DNA from 3 places in the Bacillus sp. 01N45 genome. Region 2 is predicted to be linked to each of the others. Evidence: riboswitches for the same ligand, from Rfam matches in the RefSeq annotation. Region 2 holds a riboswitch; each other region holds the start of a gene.
What was found. Region 2 has a riboswitch for S-adenosylmethionine ahead of metI (cystathionine gamma-synthase/O-acetylhomoserine thiolyase). Riboswitches for the same ligand answer to the same signal wherever they lie in the genome.
Positions count from the first base shown of each region.

Region 1: another riboswitch for S-adenosylmethionine. It lies ahead of AC1DMU_RS10995 (hypothetical protein); the one in region 2 lies ahead of metI (cystathionine gamma-synthase/O-acetylhomoserine thiolyase).
Region 3: another riboswitch for S-adenosylmethionine. It lies ahead of AC1DMU_RS26345 (peptide ABC transporter substrate-binding protein); the one in region 2 lies ahead of metI (cystathionine gamma-synthase/O-acetylhomoserine thiolyase).

Region 1 covers NZ_JBFTQW010000004.1:96,441-106,781, reverse strand. The annotation lists gene AC1DMU_RS11030 (DUF4430 domain-containing protein) at 1-1,815, shown strand, start outside; gene AC1DMU_RS11025 (DUF4430 domain-containing protein) at 1,873-2,700, shown strand; gene AC1DMU_RS11020 (energy-coupling factor transporter transmembrane component T) at 2,723-3,601, shown strand; gene AC1DMU_RS11015 (ABC transporter ATP-binding protein) at 3,574-5,235, shown strand; gene AC1DMU_RS11010 (ECF transporter S component) at 5,208-5,909, shown strand; gene AC1DMU_RS11005 (YwiC-like family protein) at 6,093-6,815, shown strand; gene AC1DMU_RS11000 (hypothetical protein) at 6,848-7,039, opposite strand; SAM riboswitch class I at 7,162-7,260, shown strand; gene AC1DMU_RS10995 (hypothetical protein) at 7,301-7,618, shown strand; gene AC1DMU_RS10990 (SWIM zinc finger family protein) at 7,872-8,261, shown strand; gene AC1DMU_RS10985 (NAD(P)H-dependent oxidoreductase) at 8,285-8,860, shown strand; partial or broken gene AC1DMU_RS10980 (group-specific protein) at 8,857-9,211, shown strand; gene AC1DMU_RS10975 (short-chain fatty acid transporter) at 9,252-10,341, opposite strand, start outside.
Region 2 covers NZ_JBFTQW010000001.1:523,648-533,988, forward strand. The annotation lists gene murG (undecaprenyldiphospho-muramoylpentapeptide beta-N-acetylglucosaminyltransferase) at 1-125, opposite strand, end outside; gene metH (methionine synthase) at 144-3,542, opposite strand; gene AC1DMU_RS02800 (bifunctional homocysteine S-methyltransferase/methylenetetrahydrofolate reductase) at 3,542-5,374, opposite strand; SAM riboswitch class I at 5,445-5,554, opposite strand; SAM riboswitch class I at 5,759-5,868, shown strand; gene metI (cystathionine gamma-synthase/O-acetylhomoserine thiolyase) at 6,028-7,140, shown strand; gene metC (cystathionine beta-lyase) at 7,137-8,300, shown strand; gene AC1DMU_RS02815 (cysteine hydrolase family protein) at 8,462-8,974, shown strand; gene AC1DMU_RS02820 (ArsR/SmtB family transcription factor) at 9,408-9,698, shown strand; gene AC1DMU_RS02825 (class I SAM-dependent methyltransferase) at 9,850-10,341, opposite strand, start outside.
Region 3 covers NZ_JBFTQW010000016.1:32,486-42,826, forward strand. The annotation lists gene AC1DMU_RS26310 (ABC transporter ATP-binding protein) at 1-289, shown strand, start outside; gene AC1DMU_RS26315 (peptide ABC transporter substrate-binding protein) at 303-1,913, shown strand; gene AC1DMU_RS26320 (YusW family protein) at 1,930-2,397, opposite strand; partial or broken gene AC1DMU_RS26325 (helix-turn-helix transcriptional regulator) at 2,570-3,408, shown strand; gene AC1DMU_RS26330 (hypothetical protein) at 3,420-3,611, shown strand; gene AC1DMU_RS26335 (ABC-2 transporter permease) at 3,608-3,955, shown strand; gene AC1DMU_RS26340 (peptide ABC transporter substrate-binding protein) at 3,998-5,638, opposite strand; gene AC1DMU_RS26345 (peptide ABC transporter substrate-binding protein) at 6,047-7,687, opposite strand; SAM riboswitch class I at 7,820-7,924, opposite strand; gene AC1DMU_RS26350 (aldo/keto reductase) at 8,078-8,911, opposite strand; gene proC (pyrroline-5-carboxylate reductase) at 8,913-9,716, opposite strand; gene pnuC (nicotinamide riboside transporter PnuC) at 9,904-10,341, shown strand, end outside.

The DNA of each region.
Region 1 (10,341 bases), on a different contig from region 2:
CTGCTTACGTCGTTAATGGCAGTTACACTCGTATTTGTTTCTTTTGCGAATACAGTACATATTACGTTTGCTGAAGGAAATAAAGCAAAACTTGCAATTATTGGTGAATCACAAAAGGGCATTATGTTATGCCCGAAAGAAGAGCAAATTACAGATGGGGAAACAGCTTTAAGTTTGCTGCAAAAAGTCATGGGGGACAAAGTAACAGCAGAGACGATGTCGTTTGGAACGTATGTTAAAGGCATTGACGGCTTAATGGCTGGGGACACAAGCGGCTGGTTGTATGATGTAAATGATAAATCTGCAGAAGTTGGAGCAGATAGTTATAAATTAAAGTCTGGAGATGTTGTTGTCTTTCGTTTTGTTGCAGACTGGAGCAATATGAGCCAGGAAACATTACAGCAAACATTAGATAAATTTGGTACTTGTAAAACTGTAGAAGAACCAAAGACAGATGACCCAAAACAAGAAAAACCAGAAGAACCAAAAACAGATGATCCAAAACAAGAAAAACCAGAAGAACCAAAAACAGATGATCCAAAACAAGAAAAACCAGAAGAACCAAAAACGGATGATCCAAAACAAGAAAAACCAGAAGAACCAAAGACAGATGATCCAAAACAAGAAAAACCAGAAGAACCAAAAACAAATGTTGAAAAGGTAGAACAACCAAAGCAAGAGAACATTCAAGTTCCAGTAGCGCAAGTAAATGAAGCGATTTTTAAGACATCTGAAAAGATGTTACAAGATGGAATTGAAAGTGATTGGGTAGCTTTAGGCCTTTCTCGTTCTGGAAAGAATGTTCCAATTGAGGCGAAATTAAATTATGTTAAGTCAGTAACTGAAAAAGTAGAAAAGCGCATTAACCGTTTTTCAGCGACAGATTTAGCTAGAACGATTATTATGATGAATGCAATGCAAGCAGACCCTACAAAGGTTGGCGAACATAATTTAGTTCAAAAATTGTACGAATCAGATAAAGTGAATTCTGTTACAGGTTATACATTTGCTTTACTTGCATTTGATACGAAGAAATATGAAGTGCCAGTGAATTCAAAATGGAATCGAGTTGCTTTAGTAGATGCGCTTTTAAACTCACAGCATACAGATGGTGGCTGGACTTACGATAGCGCAAGCAGTAAAGACAGTGCTAGTAGCGTTGATGTAACAGGTATGGTTTTATCAGCATTAGCTCCTTATCAAGAACGAGAAGATGTGAAACCCGCTGTGCAAAAGGCTGTTGCCTATTTATATAACGAACAGCTAGAAAACGGTGGTTTTTCTGCTGATGGACAAGAAAATTCTAATAGTGTTGCACAAGCAATTATTGGATTATCTCTTGTACAAGATGTAGATCAAAATCGTCTACATAAGGCAATGCAAAATCTACTGTCATACCAACTTCCAAATGGTGAATTCAAATGGTTACCAAGTGATCAAAACGGTAGCGGAATGGCTACAGAGCAAGCATTCTTAGCTTTACTTCAGTTTAAAGATCTTGGGAAATCGATTTATGACTGGTCAACTGTATCTGTTCCTGAAATTGATACGAAACCAAATGTGGATGCAGAAAATATTGTAGTAGAAAAAGAAGTTACTGAGCAACCAGAAGAACAAAAACAAGTACAACAAGAAACGAAAGATGACACGCTAAAAGTTGTTGTCGATAACGAACCGGTTAAAAGCAAAAAGTCAGGAAACGGTAGCACGTTACCAAAAACAGGAGCATCTTCTCATAGTGCAGCTACAGAAGTAGGTATGGGTGTATTATGTATTGCTTCTGCATATGTATTATGGAGACGTAAAGCAGCTTAACAAAAATTAGGAGCAATCATTTGCTCCTAATTTTTAATATGAAAGGTGAGAGACAACATGAGTAAGATGAAATGGTTTATTTCTTTAATGCTTTCACTTGGGCTACTTGCCGGGTGTGAAGAGGCAGCTGTAAAGCCTGAGAAGAAAGTAGAACCAAAGCAAGAAGAGGTAGCAAAACAAGAAGAGAAAAAAGATGAAGCGAAACCGGAAGAAAAACCGGAGGAAAAACAAGCTGAACAAGAGCAAAAGCAGCAAGAAGAGCAGAAAGAGAAACAAGAGCAAAAAGTAGAAGAGAAGCCGAAAGAAGAAAAGGCACAGGCACAACCGGAAGTAAAGAAAGAAGAGAAACCTCAGGAACAGCCTGCTACTAAGCAACCAGAACAGCAAAAAGCACAAGAAGAGAAACAACCGAAAGCGCAAGAAATAAAAGAAGAAGCGAAGGTTGTGAATCAGCCGAAAGAAACACCGAAGCAGGAGCAGAAGGTTGATCCGAATAAAGAGCAACAAGCAACTGTACCAACGCCACCAACACCGGTACCAGATCCAGTACCGCCAGTGCCAGTGCCAGATCCAGTAATACCAAAACCAAAACAAGTCACTATCTCAGTAAAAGGTGATAAAGGGTACTTATTAGGTGCGAAAAAAATGGATGTACAAGAAGGCGATACTGTTTATAAAGTATTGCAGCGTACAGGTTTAGATGTGGATGCAATGGGCTCTAAAGGTGATATTTATGTAAAAGGTATTAATGATTTATATGAAAAAGATATTACAGATACTAGTGGATGGAAATATCGTGTGAACGGTGCGTTTCCAAACCATAGTGCAGGTGTAGTAACAGTTAAACCAGGAGATACAATTGAGTGGGTGTATGTATTAAAATAAGAAAGGCATTCGGTAAAGGACTATGAAAATAAGTTTTTCTTCTTTACATCCTTTTGTGAATTTTTTCTATTATATCGGGGTGATGATACTATGTATGATGTGTCTTCATCCTCTTTTTTTAATTGGAGCAATACTATTAATCGTCATAATCAATATAATGCAAGGGAATAGTGAAAAGATAAGAAAGATGTTACCGAGCACAATCGTTTTCTTTTTTATGGTCATTTTATTTAATTCGTTATTAACACATAGAGGGCGAACTACGTTATTTTGGTTAGGTGATAGCCGTATTAAGCTTGAGGCGATTATGTTTGGAGTAGTAATGGGATTATTATTAGTTGCGATTATGTTTACGTTTGCTTCGTATAATGATATTATTTCGAGTCATAAATTTTTATATTTGTTTTCTAGAATTTCACCGAAGGTAGCATTGTTAACGATGATTACGGTGAGGTTTGTTCCTTTGTTTATGAGGCGATTACAGAAAATAACACTCGTTCAAAAAACGAAAGGTGTACAAGTAGACGCAGGTTCCATTGTAGAACGGGTGAAAAATGGTATGCAATTGCTGCAAGTATTATTAATTTGTTCATTAGAAGATGCGCTGCAAACAGCAGATTCTATGCAAGCTCGTGGATTTGGTGTAACGAAGCGTACGACATATATTCGGTATAGAATGGAAAGACGAGATTGGTATACGCTCAGTTATTTAAGTATTCTACTTATCATTGCTATTATATGTAATACGTATGGCGGGGGAAAGCTAATCATTTATCCGAAAGTCGAATCTATTCTATTTCAGCAATACGATGGAGTGATGTTCGGAGTATTTATGATGTTTATTAGTCTACCAATTATAATGGAAGGAAAGGAATGGATATGGTGGCGCATGCAGAAATAAACAATTTATCATTTGTATATGCTGATGAAAACGAATATGCGTTACAGCATATTTCTCTTTCTATTCAAAAAGGAGAGTTTATTGCACTTGCTGGAGGGTCAGGCTCTGGAAAGACGACTTTATTGAAACATTTTAAAAAGGAATTACTTCCAATCGGTACACGTTCAGGAGAAATTTTTTATGATGACGTTTTATTAGAGGAAGTACCTGATTTATTATCTGCACAAGAAATTGGTATGGTATTTCAAAATCCAGAAAATCAGCTCGTAATGGATACGGTCATTCAAGAATTAGCATTTTCTTTAGAAAATATCGGGTTACCATCACAGATTATTCAAAAACGAATAGCAGAGCTTATTAGCTTCTTAGGATTTCAAGATTTATTGCATCAATCTGTTCATACGTTATCTGGTGGACAAAAACAACTTGTCAATTTGGCTGCGGTACTAGTTATGCAGCCAAAACTATTATTATTAGATGAACCGACGGCGCAGTTAGATCCCATTGCTGCGAAAGAGTTTTTAGGATTGTTAAAACGTATTAACGAAGAACTTGGTATTACGATTGTGTTAAGTGAACATCGTTTAGATGAAGTGATCCCACTTGCTACGCGCGTTATTTGTATGAATAATGGTCAAATCGTGTATGATGGAAATCCTAAAACGGTTATCGCGAACATGTGGGAAGTAGAAAAATTCCGTCCATTTATTCCGCAAATTCCAAGATTGTTTTTAGAATGGAATGCGGAAGATATTCCGTTTACAGTGCGAGAAGCGCAAATGAAACTGAATCATTTTTCAGCGATATCATATGTGAATGAGCCAATAGCACAAAGTGAAAAGCGAGAAGTCATTTTAAGTGCAGAGCATATTTCGTTCCAATATGAAAAAAATAGTCCACTTATTTTACGAGACTTAACCGTATCGATTGAAAAAGGAAAATGGGTAGCTCTCGTTGGAAAAAATGGTACAGGTAAGTCTACACTGTTAACGATTTTAGCTGGATTACAAAAAGCGAGAAGAGGGAAAGTAAAGTGGAATGGGAAAGTGATACATAAAATTGATTCGAAAGAACGATTTAAAAGGATCGGGTATGTATCGCAGCATCCGTATTATCATTTTACATTTGATACAGTGTGGGAAGAAGTGTATGAACGTGCACGAGAGTTATACGGAAAACAAGGAAAAGAAATAGCAGAAGATATGTTGAAGAAGTTTTGGTTGTATTCGCTTAAAGAACGCCATCCGCATGATTGTAGCGGGGGAGAGCAACAACTACTTGCGTTATGTACAACGTTATTATCAAAGCCGACTTTATTGTTACTTGATGAACCGACAAAGGGATTAGATCCGTGGAAAAAAGAAAGAGTAGGAGAGCTATTTAGAAAGCTGCAAAAAGAAGGTACAACAATTGTAATGGCAACGCATGATATTGAGTTTGCAGCGAAATACGTTGATCAATGTATGATGTTATTTGACGGAGCAGTCATTATGAATGACACACCGAAAGAATTTTTTAGTGGCAACTTCTTTTATACAACCTCTATTAATCGATTTATTCGAAAAGAGTTACCATATGCATTAACGTGGGAGGATGTGTACGAAGCGTGTCCAAACGATATGTTGCATTCATAATATGTATTTTTGCAGTAATAATAGGCACACTACTCTTTACTACACTTATCATGGATGGTTATTACATGTTAAGTAGTTTGTTTTTATTAGTTGTTATTATGTTGCCGTTTTATATCCGTTTTGAAAGGAAGGCGTTTGTTTCACGTGAAATTGTTCTCGTTGCTGTGTTAGCGGCAATTGCAGCAGTTAGCCGTGTACCATTTTCTATTTTACCAAGTGTACAACCGACTTCTTTTGTCATTATCGTTTCTGCAATCGTGTTTGGAAGCGAAACTGGTTTTATGATCGGTGCAACAGCAGCTATCGTATCTAACATCTTTTTAGGGCAAGGTCCGTGGACGCCGTGGCAAATGTTTTCATGGGGCATGATCGGGTTTATAGCTGGATTACTTCGTAATACATTTTTAATGAAAAAGCTATGGGGAAGGCTTCTATACGGATTGTTTGTTGGATTTTTATTTGGCTGGATTATGAACTTATGGGGGCTTCTCGGTTTCATACGTGAGGCAACGTGGGAAGCAGTCGTTTCGTATTATATTGCAAGTTTTTATTTCGATTTGAGTCATGCAATTTCGAATGTTATTTTCTTACTACTATTTAGTACGTCTTGGATTACGATTCTTACGAGATTTAAAAAGAAATACGGCATATTAGATAAGCATAACATGGCATAGAAAAGCATACTCATATAAGGTAGGGTCGCGACTTACATATTCGTTTGCCTCTTTCATGCTTCTTACACATTGTAAGGAGCATTTTTTATTGTCAAAAAATAGTCCAATATATATACGTTACTATATAAAATTATTTGTATAATAGTAGGTGAGAACTGCTTTCAAAAGGGAGGTGTATAGTTAATGAAGTTAGTTATTCCGAAGCAACACGGTGCATGGGCCATGCTCGTTATACCATTTCTATTAAGTGTCATGCTTGGGAAACCTACTATGTATCATATTCCATTGTTTTTAGCTTGGTTCTTTATCTATTTAGCTACGTATCCATTTCTTACGTACATAAAGCAAAAACGAAAAAAAGAGTACTTACATGCTGCAATTGTATATTTTATCATCGCGTTCGTATTTGGAATGATTTCTCTATTATATGAATGGCGCATTCTTTTATTCGTAGTATTCATGATTCCATTATTTATTGTAAATATGTATTACGCTCGTCAAAAAAATGAAAGAGCGTTACTAAATGACATTAGTGCGATTATTGTTTTCTGTATTGGTGGTTTAGTTAGTTATTATTTTTCAATGAAACTTATAGATAAAACAGCATTATTTATTGCGCTTATTTCATTTTTATATTTTTTAGGAAGTACATTTTATGTAAAAACGATGATTCGCGAGAAAAATAACCCGAAGTATCGTCTTATATCATGGGGGTATCATATTGTATTAACAGTCATTGTCTTTGCTATCAATCCGTGGTGTTCTCTTATTTTTATACCGAGTGTCATCCGAGCAATTATGTTATATGGCAAAAAAATTTCTATTATAAAAGTAGGGGTTTTAGAAATTGCTAATTCTGTATATTTTTTAATTATAACGGTAATAATTATGAAGTATGCCATTTGAAAAAACTTCCCACCTTATGATGGGAAGTTTTTTCAATCTTGTTCTAAAATATGAACCGTGTAATCACAGCGTTGAATAGCTTGTTCGATCGCATAAAGTGATTGTTCAATACGAGCGCGATTAAAATCTTTTTCAACAGTCTGTAGCGCTTCTTCTAAACAATGTTTTGCTTCTTGTAATGATTGAAAAGAATTTTGGACATATCCGCGAGCATTTTCGTGCATTTCATAATCCTCCTTGCATATTCATATATGTATAGTATGAACAGTAAGGAACAAAATATAATTTGTTATATTTGTTTGACAATTAGAATGAAATTACGTATAGTAAGAATTAAGTGAATATTTTCTTATCCAGAGAGGTGGAGGGACTGGCCCGATGAAACCCAGCAACCGCGATGCAGGTGCTAATTCCAGCAGAACATATTTGTTCTGGGAGATAAGACGAAGATATATACGTAACTTCTTCTTATCGGAGAGGTTTTTTTGTTGCAAAAAAACCGATTACGAAAATTTATATTAAGAAGAAAGGGGTTGCGAAGTACTGTGACACTCGAAAAATACGTAAAACTGCGTAGTACAGTTTATGAATATATGATAGAGCAAGATAAGCCAATATCATTGTTAGATATTCAAGAACATATCGTTTCGCATCATGAAGGAAAATTCACGAAAAAGATGTTACATCAATTTTATTTATCAAGACTATTAGATGAACTGAAACTGGATGGGAAAATTACATTAGCTGATGAATATCTCTATACTGAAAAAGGGGTATTTTATAAGGCGGGAAAAGGGAGCTAAGCTCTCTTTTTTTTGGAGTATGTAGCGTAAAAGACTGCTTAAGCAGCCTGATACAAGGGAATGGTGTTGAGTGTGTAGTGTCAAAGATTGAATGTGCCTGAAAGAGGCACTTCATATCGGCTGCAAATGAAAAGAGACACCTCCGCCGAATAGGTGTCAGTCGTTTTGTCATATAGACTTGCTATTTGACAGTTATTAGAATAACATGCAGGGTTTTGGAAGTCAAAAGGGAATTAAAGGAAGAGGTGTTGTTATGTACGCTTACTTACTAAATGATATAACGAAATGGATTCCTAAGTACATTATGGATAAAGGTTATGAATATTATGAAGAAGGACATGTAGAAGATGTTGAAATACAAGAAAAGAAAATATTTGCTTTTGTTACTGGAAATGCAGGAAACTATGAAGTAATGATTGATCTTGAAAATTTTACAGAAAGTAGCTGCGAGTGTCCATATGAGAATTATTGTAAGCATATGGCAGCAGTTGTTTATGATATTCAAAGTGCTGGTGAGAGTACGGTGAAAGAGAAACTGAAAGATTTAGAAAAGGAAGAGTTACTTACATTATTAAATCGTTTATTACAAAGTTCGAAAAACGTGCAAATTGTAGAGAAAATGTTAAAGAAGGGGAAACTTTAACTTATAGAGGGAGTTGTTATGTAGTGAATGTACTAATTGTATACGCTCATCCTAGTCCTTCCAGTTTTAATGCGGGGATATTAAAGCATGTGCAAAAAGGATTACAAGAAACAAATCATTCGGTTACGGTACTTGATTTATATAAGGAACAATTTAATCCCGTCCTTGTATTTAATGAGGAGAAGAAAAGACGTGATTTAGTAAATGAAGAAGAGACAGCTCGGTACAGAACGTTAGTGGAAGAAGCGGATACTCTTCTCTTCATTTATCCAATATGGTGGTGGGGGATGCCAGCTATTTTAAAAGGGTTTATTGATCGCATTTTCGTAGCTGGTTTTGCTTATAAATATGAAGGTGCCCTGCCGAAAGGCTTATTGAAAGGTAAGAAGGCATGGGTAATTAATACGTTAGACTCACCGTTATGGTACGTCGCACTACTATATCGATCAGCCGATTGGATTATAATGAAGAGAGGTATTTTACGTTTTTGCGGCATTCGCGATATAAAACGATCTGTTTTTCAATCTGTGAAAACGAGTAAACGAGAGAAGCGGGAAAAATGGTTATTACAAATAGAAGAAAAGGCTCGTACGTTATGAATGAAATGGAACGTATTATAAATTGTTGTCAGTATGATAACGAACTTTTTCGTACATATATTAATTGCTTAATCCAATTGAAGAAATGTAGTGAAACGTTTCAACAAATACAGATTCAATTAAGAAATGATTATTTAATAAGAGGAATTTGTGAAAGAGAAGTGGATGAGGTAGTAAGAGGAAGTAAAGAGTATGAAACGTATTTTCTTCCTAAAGCGTTACAGTGGAATTTCTTGAGGGAAAATCCACATCTGATTGAAAAAGTATGTGAAGATTTTTTTGCATTTGAGGCATTACAGCTTACGGATATAGAGTTGGAAGATCGTGATAAATTGCGTGGGAAATAAGTGATTTATTATATAAAAAAGCTAGTATAAAACTAGCTTTTCGTTTAAATAAATAAGAAACATAGACTAATGATAAATCCTGCATATAGTAAGTTAACAACGCAAAATCCCATAATATCACGAGCACCTAAACCAGCTATCGCTAATGCCGGTAATGCCCAGAATGGTTGAATCAAATTCGTCCAAGCATCGCCCCACGCAATTGCCATTGCTGTTTTTGCGGCAGGTACACCAAGTTCAGCGCCAGCTGGAATCATAATTGGTGCTTGCACAGCCCATTGACCCCCACCAGATGGAACGAAAATATTAACGATTCCAGCACTTAAAAAAGTAAAGAGCGGGAAAGTCGTTTCGTTTGAAATGCTAATAAAGTAATTCGAAATAGCCCCTCCAAGTGAAAGTCCTTCACTATTCGCTCCAATCATCATCCCCATAATTCCTGCGTAAAACGGAAATTGAAGTAAAATGCCAGAAGCACTTTTCGTAGAGTCTGAAAAAGCGCGAATATATTGAATCGGAGTACGGTGGAAAATAAGTCCAGCAATTAATAACATAAAAATAACGATGTCTAGCGTAAGGTTAAAGCCTTTCGTATAAAAATAATTGAAAATATAAATGAGACCTAACAATCCAACGCAAAGTGTAATAATGATGCTATTTTCCATTTTTTCGGCGAATGTATTGTTTCCTACTTCTTGCGCGGCAGCTTCTTCATGGAATACGCTAGGATCTACCGTTATCGTATGTTTTTCATCTGGATGCATCGCTTTATTAATGAGAGGCATCGTAACGAGAAAAATAATAACTGGTACAAGTGCGTATGGTGAGAATAACGTTTCTGTTATTGGAATCGCTTCTTTAATACTTCCAGCTGTCGTTTTAATTAACGTTTCGCCGCCTGTTGCTAACGTAAGAGGAATAGAAGCAGAAAGCCCCGCATGCCAAATGAGAAATCCAGAGTAAGAAGAGGCAATGGCTAGTCTATAGTCTAATCCTTCAAGCTGCCGTGCTACTTCTTTTGCATATAAAACAGATACAACAATACCAAATCCCCAGTTTATGTATGCCCCTAGTAAACTTACGATTGAAATGGCAATAATACCTTGTCCATTCGTTTTCGGTAGTTTTGCCGCT
Region 2 (10,341 bases):
TCAATCCCTTGATGAGAACCAATATACGAGATATCCCAATTCTGTTCTTGTAAATGTGGAATGATGGCTAAATTAGGTGTTACATGCCCTGCCGAACCGCCACCTGTAAAGACTATTTTCTTCATACGTCTCCCCCTTCTACACTATAATACACTAAAATATCTTGCCTCAGGGTGAGAAAATACCATAGCCGTCACAGATGCTTCTGGCTCCATCATAAATCCTTCTGTTAATGAAATACCTATTTCTTCTGGATGAATAAGGCGAAATAACTTTTCTTGATCCGCAAGTTCTGGACATGCTGGATAACCGAAAGACACTCGTATCCCTCTATATTTCGTACGGAAACGTTCTTCCATCGTCAGTTCTAGTGAATCTGGAATACCCCAGCGATCACGAATGAGCATATGTGTTTTTTCAGCAAGACCTTCTGCTAGTTCAAGCGCTAACGATTGGATCGCATGGCTGCGTAAATAATCACCCTTCGCCTTCCACTCTTCAGCAATGTCCCGAACGCCTTCCCCAACCGTAACAGATAGGAAAGCAACATAGTCCATCTCATCTCCAACTGGTCGTAAATAATCACCTAAAGTACGATATGGTGCTTTTCCTTGTCTTGGGAATGTGAAACGCTCTATAACACGCGTATGATCTTCTGGATCATATATTACAATGTTTTGTCCGTCACTTTGCGCTGGGAAAAATTGATACACCGCTTTCGGTTTTAACCAGGATTGTCCTTCCTGCAATAATTCATCTATTAAATCATTTAATTCGTGTGCTCTCTTATCTCCCTCTCGCAAAAGCTTCTTCACATTTCCTTTTAATCCAAGGTGATGTCCAAGTAGCATTTGTCTATTTAAAAATGGAGCGAGATGTGCAACTGGAATATCACGTAATACAATTCGTTTTGTTGAATCAGGTATCATAACCTCTGCCTTCGGTAATGGCTCAATTACTGCTGGAATTTCTACTTTCTTCTCCTCTTTTTTTACGATATGAAGATGACGCTCTTTTTTATCTTGTTTCATCTTCTCACGCTCTTCTTCTTTTTGAAGCTTATTAATAATATCAAGACCAGTCATCGCATCACTCGCATAACATACGAGCCCTTTATATGATGGTGAAATACGATTTTCTGTAAATTTTCTCGTTAACGCTGCCCCGCCTACAACGATTGGAACATCAATATTTGCAGCTTTTAAATCTTCAGCAGTCGTTACCATTTGTTGCGCTGATTTTACTAATAAACCAGAAAGACCAATAATGTCAGGCTTCTTTTCTTGTACTTCTTGAACAATTCGATCCGAACGAACATTGATTCCTAAATTAATAATCTCATATCCGTTATTCGATAAAATAATTTCAACGAGGTTTTTCCCAATATCATGTACGTCACCTTTAACAGTTGCTAATAATACTTTCCCCTTTTTCGCACTCTCGCTAGATTCCATATGTGGCTCTAAATAGCTTACGGCAGCTTTCATACTTTCAGCACTTTGCAATACTTCGGCAACGATAAGCTCATTATTATTAAATAATCGTCCCACCTCATCCATTCCTGTCATAAGTGGGCCATTAATAATATCCAAAGGTTTTCTTCCTTCTGTAAGTGCAAGGCTTAAATCTTCTTGTAGTCCTTGTTTCGTACCTTCTACAATGTAATTTGCCAGCCTTTCATCAAGAGTTAATGTTTCTTGGGTAACGACATCTCTCTTTTTTGCCGCGCGATAAAAATTTGTAAATTCTTCTAACGTCTCTTGCGTCGTTTCAAAAAGTAGTGCATCAGCAAGACGTTTTTCTTCCTCTGGAATTGACGCATACCGTTCTAATTTTTCCGTATTCACAATTGCGTAATCTAATCCTGCTTTCGTTGCATGGTATAAAAAGACGGAATTTAATACTTCTCGGCCAGCTGGTGGTAAACCAAAAGATATGTTACTTACACCTAAAATCGTTAAACACTCTGGCAAGGCTTCTTTAATAAGGCGAATTCCTTCTATCGTCGCTGCCGCTGAACCAATATATTCTTCATCACCTGTACCTACAGGAAATACAAGTGCATCAAAAATAATATCTGACGGGCGTATACCATATTTCGTCGTCAATAACTCATAACTTCTTTTCGCGATTTCGAGTTTTCGTTCTGCACTAACCGCCATACCATCTTCATCAATTGTTCCTACAACAATAGCAGCACCATATTTCCGAAGAAGCGGCGTCACTTTTTTAAATCGTTCTTCTCCATCTTCTAAATTAATTGAATTAATAACAGCTTTTCCTTGAATATAAGTAAGAGCTCGCTCCATCACATTTTCATCTGTTGAATCAATCATAATTGGTACTTTTAACACTTTCGTAACTTCTGCCAAGAAGTTTTCCATATCTTCTATTTCATCGCGATCAGGATCTGCCATACAAATATCAATAATATGAGCATTTTTCTTCACTTGCGCTCTTGCGACTTCAGCAGCCTCTTCAAATTTCCCTTCTGCTACTAATCGTTTAAATTTACGTGACCCAATAACGTTTGTTCTTTCACCAACAAATAATGGTCTCATAGAGTCATCATATTGAAGTGCCTCTAATCCACTAACCCCGTGTCCAGCTCTTTCGTGGTGTTCGCGTGGATTAAGAGAAGCTAACGCGGATTTTATTGCTTTTATATGTTCTGGTGTTGTGCCACAACAACCACCGATAATATTAACCCATCCTTCTTCAGCAAATCGCTTCACTTTTTCAGCGAGAGAAGATGGAGATTCATGATAATGTCCATCTTCATCAGGAAGACCTGCATTTGGATAACAAGAAATGTAACACTCCGACAACTCAGATAGTGAACGAATATGGTCTCTCATAAACTCCGGACCGGTCGCACAGTTTAATCCAACAGATAATGGCTTCATATGTTCTACTGATAAGTAAAAAGCCTCAATTGTTTGCCCGGCCAGAGTCGTTCCCATCGGTTCAATCGTTCCTGAAATCATAATAGGTACAATTTTATTTAGCTCATCAAAAGCTGCTTGAATTCCAATATAAGCAGCCTTCACGTTACGCATATCTTGACTCGTCTCAACGAGTAATACATCTACGTCGCCATTCAATAAGCCTCTAGCCTGCCGTGTATAGGCTTCAATTAATTCTTCAAACGTCACACCACCTGTAACACTAATCGCTTTCGTTGTTGGTCCCATTGCTCCCGCAACATATACTTCCTTCCCGCTTGCTTTGACCGCTTGCTTCGCTAAACGTGCTGCCTTCTCATTTAATTCCTCATCTAAATGAGACAACTCATAATCACTTAATACAATGTTTGTCGCCCCAAATGTATTTGTTTCAATAATATCTGCTCCAGCTTCAATATAAGCTTTATGAATCTTTAAAATGACATCAGGCCTTGTTTCTACTAAATATTCATTACAACCTTCGTACTCTTCTCCTCCGAAATCTTCCGCAGTTAAGTCCTCTTGCTGGATCATTGTTCCCATTGCACCATCTAATATTAAGATGTTATTTTGTAATTTTTCTTCTATACATTTCATCAATTAATACCTTCTTTCACTTCTTGCTTTTCTCTCACATATTTAACAAGATGTTCTGTAATTTCATATTTTAGAAATGGTGTAATAAGATAAATGCCGTTAAAATATTTCATCGCCGCATCGATCAATTCTTGTGAAATGCGAATCCCTTCTTCAATTGCTGCCTCTTTCGTTTCATGTCCATCCATTCTCTCCCTTATTTCTTCAGGTAGAGTAATACCCGGTACCTCAAAATGAAGGAAATCTGCATTCCTTTTACTTATTAATGGCATAATCCCAATAAAAATAGGTTGTTCCAAATGCTTTGTCGCTTCATACACTTCTTCAATTAACGCGATATCATAAATTGGCTGAGTTAAGAAATATTCCGCTCCAGCATCTATTTTCCGTTCCATTCGCTTAACCGCTGCTTTTAAATGTCTTACATGCGGATTAAACGCACCTCCCACTGAAAACCTTGTTGCTGGACCAATTGATTTCCCTAAAATCGAGCGCCCGTCGTTCATTTCTTTAATCATTTTAATGAGCTCAATAGAGGACAAATCATATACAGAAGTGGCACCTGGAAAATCACCAACGCGTGCTGGATCCCCAGTTAAAGCTAACACCTCTTCCATACCTAACGCTGATAGGCCTAGTAAATGAGATTGTAGTCCGATGACGTTATGGTCTCTACACGTTAAGTGCGTCAATACCGGAATATCGTGCTTCGTTAATAATGCCCCCATTGCCATATTCGAGATGCGAGGCGATGCTAATGAATTATCTGCTAGAGTAATAGCATCTGCCCCAGCTCTTTTCAATGCTCTTGCGCCTTCAAAAAATCGCTGCGTATCTAACGTTTTCGGTGGATCTAATTCCACTACTACTGTCGTTTGTTTTTTTGCTTTCTCTGCTAATGTGACATGAGCTTTTGAACGTTTCTCGTGTGTATGAACTACTTTCGGTCTTTGAATCGTATCCTTTTCTATTACAGGTGTAACATTTGCAATTGCACGTTTCATACTTTCAATATGTTCTGGAGTCGTGCCACAACAACCACCTAATAACCGAATACCTTGCTCAATAAATTTCGGTGTCATCGCTTCGAAATAAGCTGGACTTCCCTCATATACGTAACGTCCCTCCACATAATTTGGGAGACCTGCATTCGGATATGCTGACAAGTAGCCATTTTGCGGAATCGATATCATTTTAAAAGCTTCCGTCATGTGAAGTGGCCCTAGTTGACAGTTCAATCCAACGACATTTGCACCGTAATCTAAAAGCTGTTTTAATATTTCATTTACATCATTTCCATTTTGAGTTGTACCTGCCTCATGCAATGCTAATTGAGCTACAATTGGAATATTCGTTTGTTTTCGTAACACCTGAACAGCATGAAGTAATTCAAACTCATCATAGAAAGTTTCTAATAGCAGTCCATCAACCTGTTCTTCTAGTAATGCACTTGCCTGTTCCAGTAACATAAATTCTCTTTCCATATCAGTTGTCGTAACAGCTCCGATATGTTTCATACCACCAATTGTTCCTAAAATTGCATTTCTGTCTGTAACAGATGCTTTCGCCAGTTTTACTGCGGCTCTATTAATTTCAGTAACTTGATTTTCTAAACCATAAATACGTAATTTCGCTTCATTTGCTCCGTACGTATTTGTTTGAATCACATCAGCCCCAGCAGCTACATATTGCTTATGAATCGATATAATTAAATCTGGATCAGATATATTCAATTCTTCAAAACTACTTTGCAAACCATGTGAATGTAATAACGTCCCAACCGCACCATCACCTATTACAATTCCTTTTGATAATAAATCTAGTAATTTCACAAATCTCCCTCATTTCTATCAATATAAAAACCCCCTCTTCACTTTGAAGAGGGGGACATAATTGTTCCTCCTCTTATTATGCAAAACATTCGTTTTGCAGGTATTAGCACCGTTTCAAACATTTCGTTTGAAGGTTGCTGGGTTTCACAGGGCCTTTCCCTCCACCGCTCTCAATAAGAGTTTGTCTTTATTATTTTATTTATGTAGCTAAAAGGAAATACGTTCCCCTTTTAACAATGTTTGTTAATTTTTTAATAAATTTAGCATGCACAAATGCAAAAGTCAATGACACTTGCGGAAAAATAAAAATTATTTAAAATAAAGTTGCAATTCAATTATCTTTTGTTGTAAAGTTAAAAACATAATAAAAATTTCATACGAACATTCTTATCTAGAGAGGTAGAGGGACTGGCCCTATGACGCCTCAGCAACCATTAACATTTGTTAATAAGGTGCTAATTCCAGCAAATTGTGAAAGATTTGACAGATGAGAAGAAGACTCTATTCAAACCGAAAGCCTTCTTCTTTAGAAGGCTTTTTTTATTTTACCCCGATTGGTGAGAGCTAATAATCAGTGGGGGATGCCCCCCTCACTGATTAAAGTTTCACTTTACATTCACTTAATTGTTAATTTAAAAAGGAGGAATTTTCACATGTCAACTATTGAAACAAAACTAGCACAAATCGGAAACCGGAGCGAAACTACAACAGGAACTGTTAACCCACCTGTTTATTTTTCAACTGCTTATCGTCATGAAGGAATTGGTAACTCTACTGGCTTTGACTATTCACGAACTGGCAATCCAACTCGTGGTCTTTTAGAGCAGGCAATCGCAGACTTAGAATATGGTGAACAAGGTTATGCCTGTAGTTCAGGGATGGCAGCTGTTCTCCTCGTCCTCTCCCTATTCCGTTCTGGAGACGAACTTATTGTATCCGAAGATTTATACGGGGGCACTTATCGATTATTTTCTGAGCACGAAAAAAAGTGGAATGTTCGATGTAGATACGTAAATACACAATCTATTAAACAAATTGAGCAAGCTATCACAACTGAAACGAAAGCTATTTTCATAGAAACTCCAACTAATCCGTTAATGCAAGTTACTGATATTGCCGCTGTCGCAACTGTAGCGAAAAGACACGGACTACTTCTTATTGTAGACAACACATTCTATACGCCTTATATACAGCAGCCATTAACAGAAGGTGCCAACATTGTACTTCATAGCGCAACGAAATATTTAGGGGGACATAACGATGTCCTAAGCGGACTTGTCGTTGCAAAAGGAAAGGAACTTTGTGAGGAAATCGCTCATTATCATAATGCCTCTGGTGCGGTCTTAAGTCCATTTGACTCATGGCTATTAATTCGTGGTATGAAAACGTTAGCGCTTCGCATGAGACAACATGAAGAAAATGCAAAAGCAGTTGTTGCTTATTTAAATGATGAAGACGGGGTGACAGATGTATTTTATCCTGGAAGAGGTGGCATGATCTCATTTCGTCTGAAAGATGAAACATGGATTAATCCATTCTTACAATCTTTATCCTTAATTACATTTGCTGAAAGTCTTGGTGGTGTTGAAAGTTTAATGACGTATCCAGCAACGCAAACACACGCTGATATTCCTGAAGAAATCAGAACAGCAAACGGTGTATGTAATCGTCTTCTGCGATTTTCCGTTGGCATTGAAAATAGTAACGATTTAATTCAAGACTTAAAGCAAGCCATTAAACTTGTAAAAGAAGGTGTAAGAATATGAGTTATTCTATAGATACACTCTTACTGCACAACCAATATAAACATGACTCACAAACAGGAGCTGTTAACGTTCCCATCTATAATACATCAACATTCCACCAGTTTGATGTAGATACGTTCGGAAAATATGACTATAGTCGCTCTGGTAATCCAACTCGTGAAGCTCTTGAAGATATCATTGCTTTATTAGAAGGAGGAACAAAGGGATTTGCCTTCGCATCAGGAATTGCAGCGATTTCTACTGCATTCCTCCTTCTTTCACAAGGCGATCACGTACTCATTTCAGAAGACGTATATGGAGGAACTTACCGAATTATAACTGAAGTGCTCTCCCGTTACGGTGTGTCACATACATTTGTTGATATGACAAATGTAGAAGAAATAAAGCAAAACATTAAGCCAAACACAAAACTCTTTTATGTGGAAACACCCTCTAATCCACTTTTAAAAGTGACAGATATTTGTGCTGTTTCTAAACTTGCAAAATCTATTGACGCCCTTACTTTTGTTGATAATACATTTTTGACACCACTATTCCAGAAACCACTTGATCTTGGTGCCGATGTCGTTCTTCATAGTGCCACAAAATTCATTGCCGGTCATAGTGATGTTACTGCCGGATTAGCGGTTGTAAAAGATGCCGAACTCGCTCAAAAACTTGGATTTTTACAAAATGCATTCGGCGCTATTTTAGGTCCTCAAGATTGTTCTCTAGTACTTCGCGGTCTAAAAACATTGCATGTACGTCTTGAGCATTCAGCTGCAAACGCCAATAAAATTGCACATTATTTACAAGAGCACACTAAAGTTAAAAATGTCTATTATCCTGGCTTACAAACACATCTTGGATTTGATATTCAACAATCTCAAGCTACATCAGCCGGAGCTGTCCTATCTTTCACTTTACAATCAGAAGACGCACTCCGCCAATTTTTATCAAAAGTAAAATTACCTGTCTTTGCAGTGAGTTTAGGAGCTGTCGAATCGATTCTTTCCTACCCAGCTAAAATGTCACATGCAGCACTGTCGCAAGAAGCTCGTGATGAAAGAGGGATTTCTAATTCATTACTTCGGTTATCTGTCGGCCTTGAAAATGTTGACGATTTAATATCCGATTTTGAAAATGCCCTTTCTTATGTAGAAGAACCTGTCAATGCATAGAACGAACAGAAGATATGAAATTAATTTTTCATATCTTCTGTTTTATGCCATTAAGTATATTTTTTACTTTTCGTATAGTTCATAAAAAAACGAAAGAGCACCATCTATTTCTAAATAATGAATTAATTGATATATTAAGAAGTAAAAAAGGGGCAAAAATAATGGATACTTGTGCAGATGTTTTAATCGTTATCGATTTACAAAATGGAGTATGTTATAGCGAAGAGCATTTATTCGATTTACAAAATTTACTTACAAAAGTAAATAAAAGAATTTCTTCATACAGAAAATCAAATAAACCAATCATTTTTATTCAACATTGTGATGATGATTTAGTACCCGAAAAAGAACTTTGGGCTATTCATGCTGATCTAGATGTTCAGGAACAAGATTTTTTTGTAAGAAAAACACATGCCAATTCATTTTATAAAACAAACTTGAAAGAGATTTTAGAACAATTATCTGTACACCGTATTGAATTTTGTGGTGCCCAAACAGAGTACTGTATGGATGCTACGATTAAATTTTCCCATGGACTAGAATACGAAAACTTCATGGTACAGAAAGCAACCTCTACGTTAAATAATCCATTTATGTCCGCAAAAGAGACAATTGATTTTTATGAAAATATATGGAACTGCAGATTTTTAAAGCTGATAAAAGATGAAATCTAGAATATATAACTAATGTCTTGGTAATTCTAAAATTTATCAGCTATACTCAAATATTTTGTTATCACCATAAAGAAGCTGACTACATTCAGCTTCTTTTCTTTTAACCTGTTTTATATTCTATATATAACATTATAATTCCTTTTTCTTATTATTTTAAAAATTTTGTATATTCATTTGAAAGAATAAGAAAATCATGATAAAATTGTGTTACAAATATATCTATATCTTTCAATTTTTAAAACGCATTAAAATTTTCACCCAAAAATGTCATTTTACAAAACCATGCAAATTTATCTACTTTATTTACATCAGGGTCTCTTTTCTTACAATTTCTTTACTTTAGGACTTTTTTTCTGCAACAACTGTTTTCTTTTCTTTAATTTTTTGGTATGTATAGTATGGTATAACAGCTCACACGGAGGTGGAAAAGAACATGTTAGAAACCTTTCAAAAAGAAATAGAACTATATGAAAGCAATGCAGAATTATTGAAAGTACTTGCTCATCCTGTTCGCTTATGTATTGTAAAAGGATTAATTGAACGTGGTCCAAGCAACGTTTCTACAATGTACACTGGCTTAAATATGCCACAATCTACAATTTCACAGCATTTAGCAAAATTAAAAAGTGCTAAAATCGTTTCCAGTGAAAGAAAAGGATTAGAAATTTATTACAAAGTAGAAAACGAGACAATCATTCAACTCGTTCGCGTATTATTAGGTTAAGAGCTCATAAACAGAGAAAAAGGGCGTATTTTATATTTTTCATCTCATATCTTTAATATAAATATATATCATGAGAGAAAATATATGATGCTACATAATTAAAAAGTCGTATTAAAAAACAAGACACAGAAATATGCTGTGTCTTGTTTTTTTATATTTTTAAATACTGATCCAAGTGTAACTGTTGCATATGTTTCGTATGTATCACAACATCAAATGCACTCCCTAATCCTCCGCTCAAAATCATAGAACGAACTGCACGATTTTGTTTTTGAGTTTCAGAAAAAGGATTTCGATCTTGGTGACCCGTAAGCTGATCTAATATTCCTGCTGCTAACAAAAACTCAGATTGCTTCTTATGCCATACTATATTCATGCCTTGCAGGCTAAACATCTCTTTCAGCTCGTCCCAATGAATATGAGTAGTAAGATCCATTTCACCTGGATGCGCTAAAGGATTACGGATTAACTTATGCTCGTAATATCCTCGTAAACTTCCTTCTTGATGTGCAGGATGCATCCATTCTTCTTTTGTGTATCCATAATCAACGGTAATACATACACCTCGTTGAAACCATTTCGCAATTTCTTCTATATATTCTTCCATCGCAAGTGGCACTTCAAAACGCTGACCTTCAGCAAG
Region 3 (10,341 bases), on a different contig from region 2:
GTTATTATGTGAGCCAGAAGTATTAATCCTGGATGAACCAATTTCAGCGTTAGATGTTTCACTTCAAATCCAAATTGTGCACTTGTTGCAAAAGATTCAAAAGGAACAAGGCTATACATATTTATTTATCGCGCATGATTTGCCGATGGTTCACTATTTATGTGAAAAGGTAGCTGTCTTATATAAAGGAGAACTTGTTGAATTTGGAAATACGGATGAAGTATTCCGTAATCCACAACATTCTTATACAAAAACATTATTAGCATCAACACCAAAAATTTCGGGTTAAAGGAGAATGTAGGATGAAGAAGTTTTTATTATTTGTCATTATGACCGTATTAGCAATTACTTCTGTCGCTTGCGGTAAAAAAGAGGCGCAAAAGGCGAGTGCTGGTAAGGGAGAAGGAGATCGATTAGTAACGAATATTGGTAGCGATCCATATACACTCGATTCCGCTATTGCAACAGATAGCACATCAGGTTATGTAATTGGACATTTATTCTCAAGCTTATATACGCAAGATAGTGATGGGAAATATCAAAATGAATTAGCAGAGAAAGAAGAAGTAAATGCAGATGGAACTGAATATACAATCCATTTAAAGAAAGATATTAAATGGTCAGATGGTTCTCCTATTACAGCAAATGATTTTGAATTTGCATGGAAGCGATTATTAAATCCGAAAACGGGTTCTATGAATGGGACAGAAATGTACTTTATTAAAGGTGCAGAGGCGTATAATACTGGAAAAGGTGAAGAAAGCCAAGTTGGTATTCAAGTTGTTGATCCTCAAACATTAAAGGTAACACTTGAGCACCCAGTTGCTTCTATTAAACAAAAATTAGCGAGTTCATTATTTATTCCATTATCTAAAAAATCAATTGATGACAACAACAAATTAAAAACAGATCCAAAAGAGTTAATTACAAATGGACCATTCACGTTAAAAGAATGGAAGCATAACCAAGCAATTACAGTACAAAAAAATAAAGAATACTATGATAAAAAGGTAACATTAAAAGAAATTGAGTTTCGTATTATTCCAGATTCTAAAACAGCGTACCAATTATACAAATCAAAAGAATTAGATTTACTAAGTGGTTTACCACAAGAAATGATTGAGAAAGAAAAAGGAAATAAAGAATATAAGCGTGTTGCGGGATTCTCATCTTATATTTATTCGTTTAACGTAGAAAAAGAGCCATTCACAAATGCGAAAGTACGTAAAGCATTTTCATTAGCAGTTGATCGTAAGTTTATCGTTGAAAAACTGTATAAGAATAATGCGCAAGAAGCATATGCATTCGTTCCAGAAGGAGCAAAAACACAAAGTGGTCGTGATTTCCGTAAAGAAAAAGGTGATTACGTAAAATTTGATACAACAGAAGCGAAAAAATTATTAGAAGAGGGTATGAAAGAACAAGGTTGGTCTACATTACCTGAAGTAACATTAAAATTCACAACGGATACACAGCATAAAAAAGTAGCAGAAGCAATGCAGGAAATGTTTAAGAAAAATCTTGGTGTAGATATTAAATTAGAAAATAAAGAGTGGAAGAGTTACATCGATACATATAAGCAAAGTGATTTCCAATTAGCTTATATGGGATGGGGCGGTTCTTTATTAGACCCAATTACTAAACTAGATTTATATGCAGGTGATGGTCCAAACAACTATGCAAAATGGCATAATAAAGAATTTGACGCTTTAATCAAAGAAGCAGAAGTTGAACAAAATGAAGATAAGCGTTTTGATTTATTGCATAAAGCAGAAGATATTATGTTTACAGATTCACCGTTAATTCCAATTATATTCCCTTCTGATTCTTACTTACAAAAAGGATCAGTATCTGGACTTCAATATTATGTTGGATCTAAACCAGATTTAAGATATGCAAAAATAAAGAAGTAGGCAACCGCCTACTTCTTTATTTTATTTCTCTTTTATATTCTTTTTTCGTTCCATCAGAGAAGACAACTTCTAAATCAAACTTTTGGTAGTCTTTATCAAGTTTGAACACATTTACTACTTGATCGATTACTTCTTGGTCGGGAGTATCTTTATTAAATTTTAATTCTTGTAGAAGTGGGCTTAATTTTGTGATAGCCTCGTCTCCTGTTAATTTTACATCTGCTTTATGATCTTCAATTTTTGCTTCCATTTTTTTATCTGCTGCTACATTTTTATAGTCAGCTTCGTAGTCTTTCTTTGTATCTTGGTAGTCTGCCTTTAAATCGAATTCATTGAAGTTTAGTTTTAAATCAGCAGGAGCTTCATTCTTTGCCTCTTCTGTAGTCTTTTTATTAGAAGTTGTGTCTTCTTTAACAGGAGCTTTACATCCTGTTAATGCAGGTACTAGCATAAGAGCTAATAAAACTGATAGTAAAATTCTCATTAAAAATTCCTCCTTATGTAAATTCGTTCTATACAAGTTTTTCCCAAAATCATGTAATTATGTATGAGGTGAAAATAAATTATTACCCTATAGCCACAAGGGATAATCCGCAATTTAAATCAAAAATGATTTGTATGTATATGGTAAATTGAAGTTGTGAGGGGGTACTAACATGCATGAAGAATATAAAGAGATGATAAAACAAGCAATTGAATATATAGAGGATCATTTACATGAGGAGCTTACAACAGAAAGAGTGGCGTCTCACAGTGCAGTATCGATGTACCATTTTCATCGCATCTTTCAAAGATATGTTGGGATGAGTGTAACGGATTATATTCGAAAGAGAAGGTTAACTTATGCTGCGCAAGCCTTAGTGTCAACGGAGAGGGCTGTTATTGATATTGCAGTACAATACGGCTTTTCCTCACAAGAGGCATTTACGAGAGCTTTTAAAAGAATGTTTCAATTGCCACCAAAGAAATATCGAAAGGATGGATCTTAAGTGGAAGTCATCCTGCTGAGTATGAGATGGGCTTAGATTATGAAGTTGCACATCAAGGAAAAGTATCTGCATACATAAAAGCAAAAGAAAATGTTACGCACGGAGGATTTTCAACATTAATGCAAATGTTCCGAGCAGATAAATATGTAGGTAAAAGATTACGTTTAACAGCATTTGTTAAGAGTGAGAACGTAAGAGATTGGGCAGGATTGTGGATGAGAGTAGACGGAAAAGATACAGAACCACTCGCTATGGATAACATGCAAAATCGCCCAATTAAAAATACGAATAACTGGCAATCGTACTCGGTTGTATTAGATATAAAAGAAGAAGCACTTGGTATAGCATTTGGTGTCTTATTATCAGGGGAAGGTTGTGTGTGGCTAGATAGTATTCGATTTGATGAAGTGGATGAAAAAATTCCTTCAACAGATTTGGCTGAAAATTTTTATGAAACACTACTAGAAGAGCCAATAAATCTGCAATTTGAAGAGATAGAAAAGTAAGGAGAAAAGCTATGTTCAAATATGCAAAACTAATAAGTATTAGTTTAGTAGTATCGTCTTGTATTATGGGAATTAACTATTTCATTAGCTATCTGTGGTCGGGACATATACCTTCTTTGACGTGGAGAACATATTTGATGTTTATGTTTATATTTATGATGAGTTTTAGTTCGATGCAAAAAGAAGGGGAAGAGGATTATTGACAATAGTCTTCTTCGCCTTTCTTTCATTAACACAAATGTTCATAACTGTTTTCGGAAATGCAGGTATGATCTTTAATATAATTTCACTATCATTACAACTTGTAAGTTCGGGTGTAATTGTACCACATGAGATGCTTTCTAAAACATATCAAACAATCGGTGAATTATTTCCCGCAACATATGCAGCGAATGGCTATTATACAATAATATTTGGGGGAGTAAGTTTAGAGAAAAATATTATTTCATTATTAGTCATTATATTAGTTACACAATTGGTAGCAGTAATTACTGTATCTATAAAAGGAATAGTAAAGAGAAGAAGCTATGTAGTTAAAGAAGTATAAAATAAAAAAGGTATCCTGCGATTGGATACCTTTTTTATTTTATTATTTTGTAACTTCTGTCCACTTGTAGTTAAATTCACCACCGAAGTCAGTTGTTACAAGCCCTTTAATAAATCCGCGTTGTAGGTAAGAACGACCTTGTTGGTATAAAGGAGCGACAGCACCGTCTTGTAATAGGATTTTTTCAGCTTGCTTCATTACTTCAAAGCGAGCCTTTTCATCGCTAGCTAAATCTGTTTTCACTTTATGAATGAGCGCATCGTACTCTTTGTTAGAGTATTTATCGAAGTTATAAGCACTATCTGTTGTAAATAAATCTAAGAATGTAATTGGGTCAGCGAAGTCAGGGCCCCAGCCATCAATACCGATTTCATAGTCACCACTTAATAGTAGTTTCAGCTGTTGTTTACGTGGTTGTGGTTTTAATGTCACTGTTAATCCATCTAGGTTCTTTTCTAGTTCACCTTTTAAATATTCACCAGTTTTTTTAGCTAAAGCATTATCACTTGTTAATAGTTCGATTGTTACTTTGTCAGTACCAAGTTCTTGTTTCGCTTTTTTCCAGTTTTCTTTCGCTGTTTTCACATCATCTTTGACTAGGTTTCCGTTTTCTTTACGGAAGTCGTTACCTTCTGGACTCTTTGCGAATTTCGCAGGAACCATTCCTTCAGCTGGAATAGCACCGTTATTTAAAATTGTTTCTACGTATGCTTTTTTATTCATTGCTCCGTTAATAGCAAGGCGTGCATGTTGATTTTTTAATGTTTCATTTTTTTGATTTAGTCGTAAAAATTGAATGCCAACTTCAGCGCGGTCTTTGAAGTTTGGATCGCTCTTATATTTATCAACAAACTCCGCAGTTAAAGCAACGCGATCAATTTGTCCTGAATCGTATAAGTTAACTTCTGTAGATTTATCTTTAACGACATTGAAGTTGATTTCTTCTAATTTTACAGTTTTAGCATCCCAATAGTTAGGGTTCTTCTTCAATTGGAAGCTTTGCTCGTGTTTCCAGTTATTTAATATGAAAGCACCGTTGTAAATTAAATGATTTGTTTCTAAACCATATTTATCGCCCTGAGATTTTAAGTAATCTTCATTAATTGGTAAGAATGTTGAGAATGTCGTTAAGCTTAAGAAGTAGGGAACAGGACGGTCTAGTTGTACTTCTAACGTTTTATCATCAAGAGCTTTGACACCTAGTTGATCAATTGGCAATTGTTTCTGGCTTATTTGTTTCGCATTCTGTATATCGAAGAATAAGAATGCATATTCAGCTGCTGTATCAGGATTTACGGCACGTTGCCAAGCGAAGACAAAGTCCTTTGCTGTAACTGGAGTACCGTTTGACCATTTTGAATCACGCAGGTGGAATGTATATTTTGTTTTATCGGGACTAAGGTCAACCGACTCAGCAACACCAGGAATTGGTTTGTTATCTTCTCCCATTGCATATAAACCTTCAAAAACATTGCGCATTACGCTCATGGATTCCCCATCCGTTGCTTTTGCAACATCCATTGTTGGAATTTCTGAAGCGAATGATAAGTTAATTGCCTGTTTATCAGGTGCTTTATCATTTGCTTTCGCTCCGCTTGCATGATCTTTATTTCCTCCGCAAGCAGTTAGTAATAGACTTGCCCCTAAAACAGATGCAACAACAGGTACAACTTTTTTCTTCATTGTTCGTTCCTCCCTAAATGTGTTGTTCGTAACGTCGTAATGTCCACGTTTTGAAGTGTAGCTATAGAAGAAGAGAAAACCTATTATAGATATGTGTATGTAGGTAATCAGGTGTTCTATATGTATATACATGTTGAGCTATAATCTATCGTTATATGTTTCAACGTAGTAGACGTTATATTTTGATGGTGAAATATTTTGTTTCTTTGATTATTTAGAATATTAACACTGGAAAGAACTATATGTCAATAATAAAAATAGATTGTTAATTTCTTAGAATAATATATTAAAAAAGCAGATTTCCTCGCATTAGGGAATCTGCTTTTAATATGTTTTGCTAAAAAAACAATTGGTGTGGGCTAATAATCAGTGGGGGATGAAGAAAACCCCACTGATTAAAGTTTCGCTTTATTTTTCAATTTTGGCCCATTTGAAGTTTAATTGACCTGCAAAGTCTACTTGCACAATTCCTTTCACATAAGAACGTTCTAAATAAGATTCGCCTTTTTGGTAAAGAGGAGCGATAACAGAGTCTTTAAATAATATTTTCTCGGATGCTAGTAATGCTTCCCAGCGAGCTTTTTCATCACCGGCTAAAGTTGTTTTCACTTTTGCTATTGTTTCATCGAACTCCTTATTAGAGTAATGATCTAAGTTGTAAGGGTTATTCGTTGTAAATAGCTCAAGGAATGTAATTGGATCTGCAAAGTCAGGGCTCCAGCCGTCAATTCCAATTTCGTAGTCACCTTTTAATAAAAGTGAAACTTGTTGTTTACGTGGTTGCGGCTTTATATTTACTGTTAAGCCATCTAAATTCTTTTCTAATTGTCCTTTTAAGAACTCACCAGTTTTCTTTTCAAGGTCACCGTCACTTATTAATAGTTCTAATGTTATTTTTTCAGACCCAAGTTCTTGTTTTGCCTTTTTCCATAATTCTTGAGCAGATTTTGTATCAACCTTTGTTAAATCGCCGTTTGCAGCACGGAAGTCTGTTCCGTCAGGTCCTTTTGCAAAGTTTTTCGGTACGAGACTAGAGGTTGGTGTGGAGCCGTCATTTAATAACGTATTTACAAAGGATTTTCGATCAATTGTTTGATCGATTGCTTGGCGTGCAGAAACGTTTTGAAGTACTTTGTTTTGTTGATTCATACGTAGAAACTGTACCCCTACGTTTGGCCGTTCTTTAAAGTTAGCATCCTTTTTATATTTATCAACGAAGTCAGATGTTAGTTTGATACGATCTAATTGTTTTGACTCGAATAAATTTACTTCTGTAGATTTTTCCTTTACGACGTTAAAATTGATTTCTTCCAGTTTGACAGTATCTTTATCCCAATAGGTAGGGTTTTTCTTAAATTTAAAGCTTTGCTCATGCTTCCAATCGCTTAGTGTAAAAGCTCCGTTGTACAAAATTGTATTGTCTTCTAACGCATACTTATCACCTTGTGCTTTAAAGAATTCCTCGTTAATTGGTAGAAATGTTGGGAATGCTGTTAAGCTTATAAAGTACGGAACAGGACGTTCTAATTCTACCTCAAACGTATGGTCATCAATTGCTTTTACACCAAGTTGATCGGCTGGAAGTTCTTTGTTGTTAATTTTTGTTGCATTTTTAATATCAAAGAATAGAAATGCATATTCAGAGGCTGTTGCTGGATCAACAGCTCTTTGCCAAGCGAAGACAAAATCTTTCGCTGTGACAGGAGTGCCGTTTGACCATTTTGAATCTCGCAGGTGGAATGTGTATTTCGTTTTATCGCCACTTACTTCATGAGATTTCGCAACGCCAGGGACAGGTTTGTTACCTTCACCAAGATTATACAAACCTTCAAATACGTTTCTCATTACTTGACCAGAATCAGTATCTGTAGCACGAGCTGTATCCATTGTTCGTATTTCCGTAGGTGAAGATAAGTTTAAAACCTGTTTACTAGGCGCCTCGTCTTTTGCATTTGCTCCGCTTGCTTCGTTTTTATAACTACCGCAACCAGTTAATAAAATACTTACTCCTACAGCTGATGCAATACCGGGTACAAACTTCTTTTTCATTTGATTTTCCTCCTAAATAATTAAGTTTGGATGATGATGAGGGAAATGAAAAATAAAAAATCCCTCTTTTCATATTGAGAAAGAGGGATTTTTACGTACAAGTTATGCACCCGTATATAAACGAAGTCCCTCATTCTATCTTTCAAGCACAATGCTTGCAGGAAGTGGCACAGTATTCAAAATGAACCTGTTGCCGAGGTTTCAAAGGGCCAGTCCCTCCACCTCTCTTGATACAATGAGTAAACGAATAAATTTTATTAATTTTTGTGTTTCTTTGATAATTCAAAATCTTACACCTTGGATGATGAAGTGTCAACCAATTGAAATATAGTTTAAATTTTCAGTTTTATTTAACGAGAAAAACCACTGCATATGGCAGTGGTTTTTCTACTAGAAGTCAAAGTTATCTGGATCTGGACCAACGCGACGATCTTCATTTAGAGCTTGAATTGCTTTCATGTCATCAGCACTTAATTCAAAATCGAATATATTTGCATTTTCAATAATGCGATGTTCTTTAATAGATTTAGGGATTGTTACAACTTCATTTTGTAAATCCCAGCGTAAAATAATTTGTGCAGTTGATTTATTATATTTTGTCGCAATGTCTTGTAATGTGGAGTTATCCAGTAGTTGTCCCTGCATTAATGGTGACCAAGCTTCAAGCTGGATGTTATGTTCTTTACAGAAAGCGTGTAATTCTTCTTGTGCTAAACGTGGGTGGTATTCCACTTGATTGACCATTGGCTTAATTTCAGCGATTTCAAACACGTCTTGTAAGTGGTGAATGTGGAAATTACTCACACCGATAGCACGAACACGGCCATCTTTATAAAGTTTTTCTAACGCTTTCCATGATTCAGTATATTTCCCTTTTACAGGCCAATGTACTAAATATAAATCTAAATATTCTAGACCTAATTTTTCTAATGTAGTTTCAAATGCTTGAAGTGTTGTTTCATATCCTTGATCGCTATTCCATACTTTTGATGTAATAAATAATTCTTCACGTGAAACACCTGCTTCACGGATCGCTTGTCCAACGCCTTCTTCGTTTTGATAGATTGCTGCAGTATCGATGCTGCGGTAACCATTTTTAATTGCTGATTTTACAGACTCAATTACTTCTGAACCATCTTCTACTTTAAAAACACCTAAACCGAACCAAGGCATTTTTACACCGTTATGTAATGTAGTATAGTCTTTTAAACTTGTTAAACTCATATTATTTCCCCCTAGCTTTTTTGTTTGTTGCTTCTACTGCTTTTTGAATCGCCTCTGAAAAATTATATTCATATAAAGCTTTGAGACCTTCAGCTGTGGAACCACCTGGCGTTGTTACTTGTTCGCGGAGGTTAGCCGGATCTTGCGTTTGTTCAAGCATAGAAGCAGATCCAGAAATCATTTGAATGACAAGGTGTTTTGCGGTTGCTTCATCGACGCCATAACTTTTTGTTGCTTCAATCAAGCTTTCAGCAAAGTAATAAAGGAAAGCTGGTGCACTTCCAGTAACTGCAGTAAGCTGATGAACTTCTTCCTCAGTGCAAAGTTGCGAAGTACCAATGCCTCTTAAAAGCAGTTGCAAGGTTTCTTGATGCATCTCGTTTACTGATTGTCCTGTTGTATATAAGGAGATTGACTTCCCAATTTCAGCAGCTGTATTTGGCATAATCCAAGCAACAGGCGTGTCCTTAGGGAGTCTAGCTTCTAAATAAGATGGACCAATGCCAGCAGCTACCGTTACGACAAGTTGATTCGATAGTAACGGAGATAGCTCCGCTAATAATTCTTCATGTGCAGAAGGCGGCATTGCTAAAACAATCGTATCAACAGATGTAACATGCTGCTTCCAATCTGTTGTGATAGACACATTATATCGTCCTTGTAATTGTTCTAGCTTTTCTACGTTGCTGCGGTTAGAAACGATAATTTTTTCGATGTATTCTTTGCTTGTTTTAAGTAATCCGGAAAATATAGCTTCTGCCATACGACCAGCACCAATAAATAGAATTCGATGTTTAGTTAGCATATCCTTTATTCCTTTCTAGTGGAGATATGTTATAAAAAACGATACCATCTTTAAGAGAATTTTGTAAAAAGAAAAGACTTACCGTAGATGGAATGGATAACGAGGAGGAGGAAATTCATGGTAAAGGGAAGCGTTGTTCCTTATACTGGTGATAGGGAATTTATTATACATCTGGGGAGAGATGATCATGGTCAGAAGTCCGCTTTTTTTATTCATTTCTAGTATTATTTGCGTATTGGTTGGATTTTATATTCAATCGAGTTATATTGAAATTTTCGCATCGGTTATGGGGATTATTAATGTTTGGTTATTAGCGAGGGAAAAGGTATCTAACTTTTTGTTTGGCATGATTACGGTTGCGGTATTTCTGTATATTTTCATTACGCAAGGTTTATATGCAATGGCAGTATTGGCAGCCTTTCAATTTATATTTAATGTATATGGTTGGTATTATTGGATAGCACGTAGTGGGGGAGAAGAGATAAAAGCAACAGTTCGTTTAGGTGTAAAAGGGTGGACTATTTATATAATCTTTATGTTAGTTGCTTGGATTGGTTGGGGCTATTATCAAATCCGTTATTTAGAATCAACTAGTCCATATTTAGATGCTTTAAATGCTGTACTA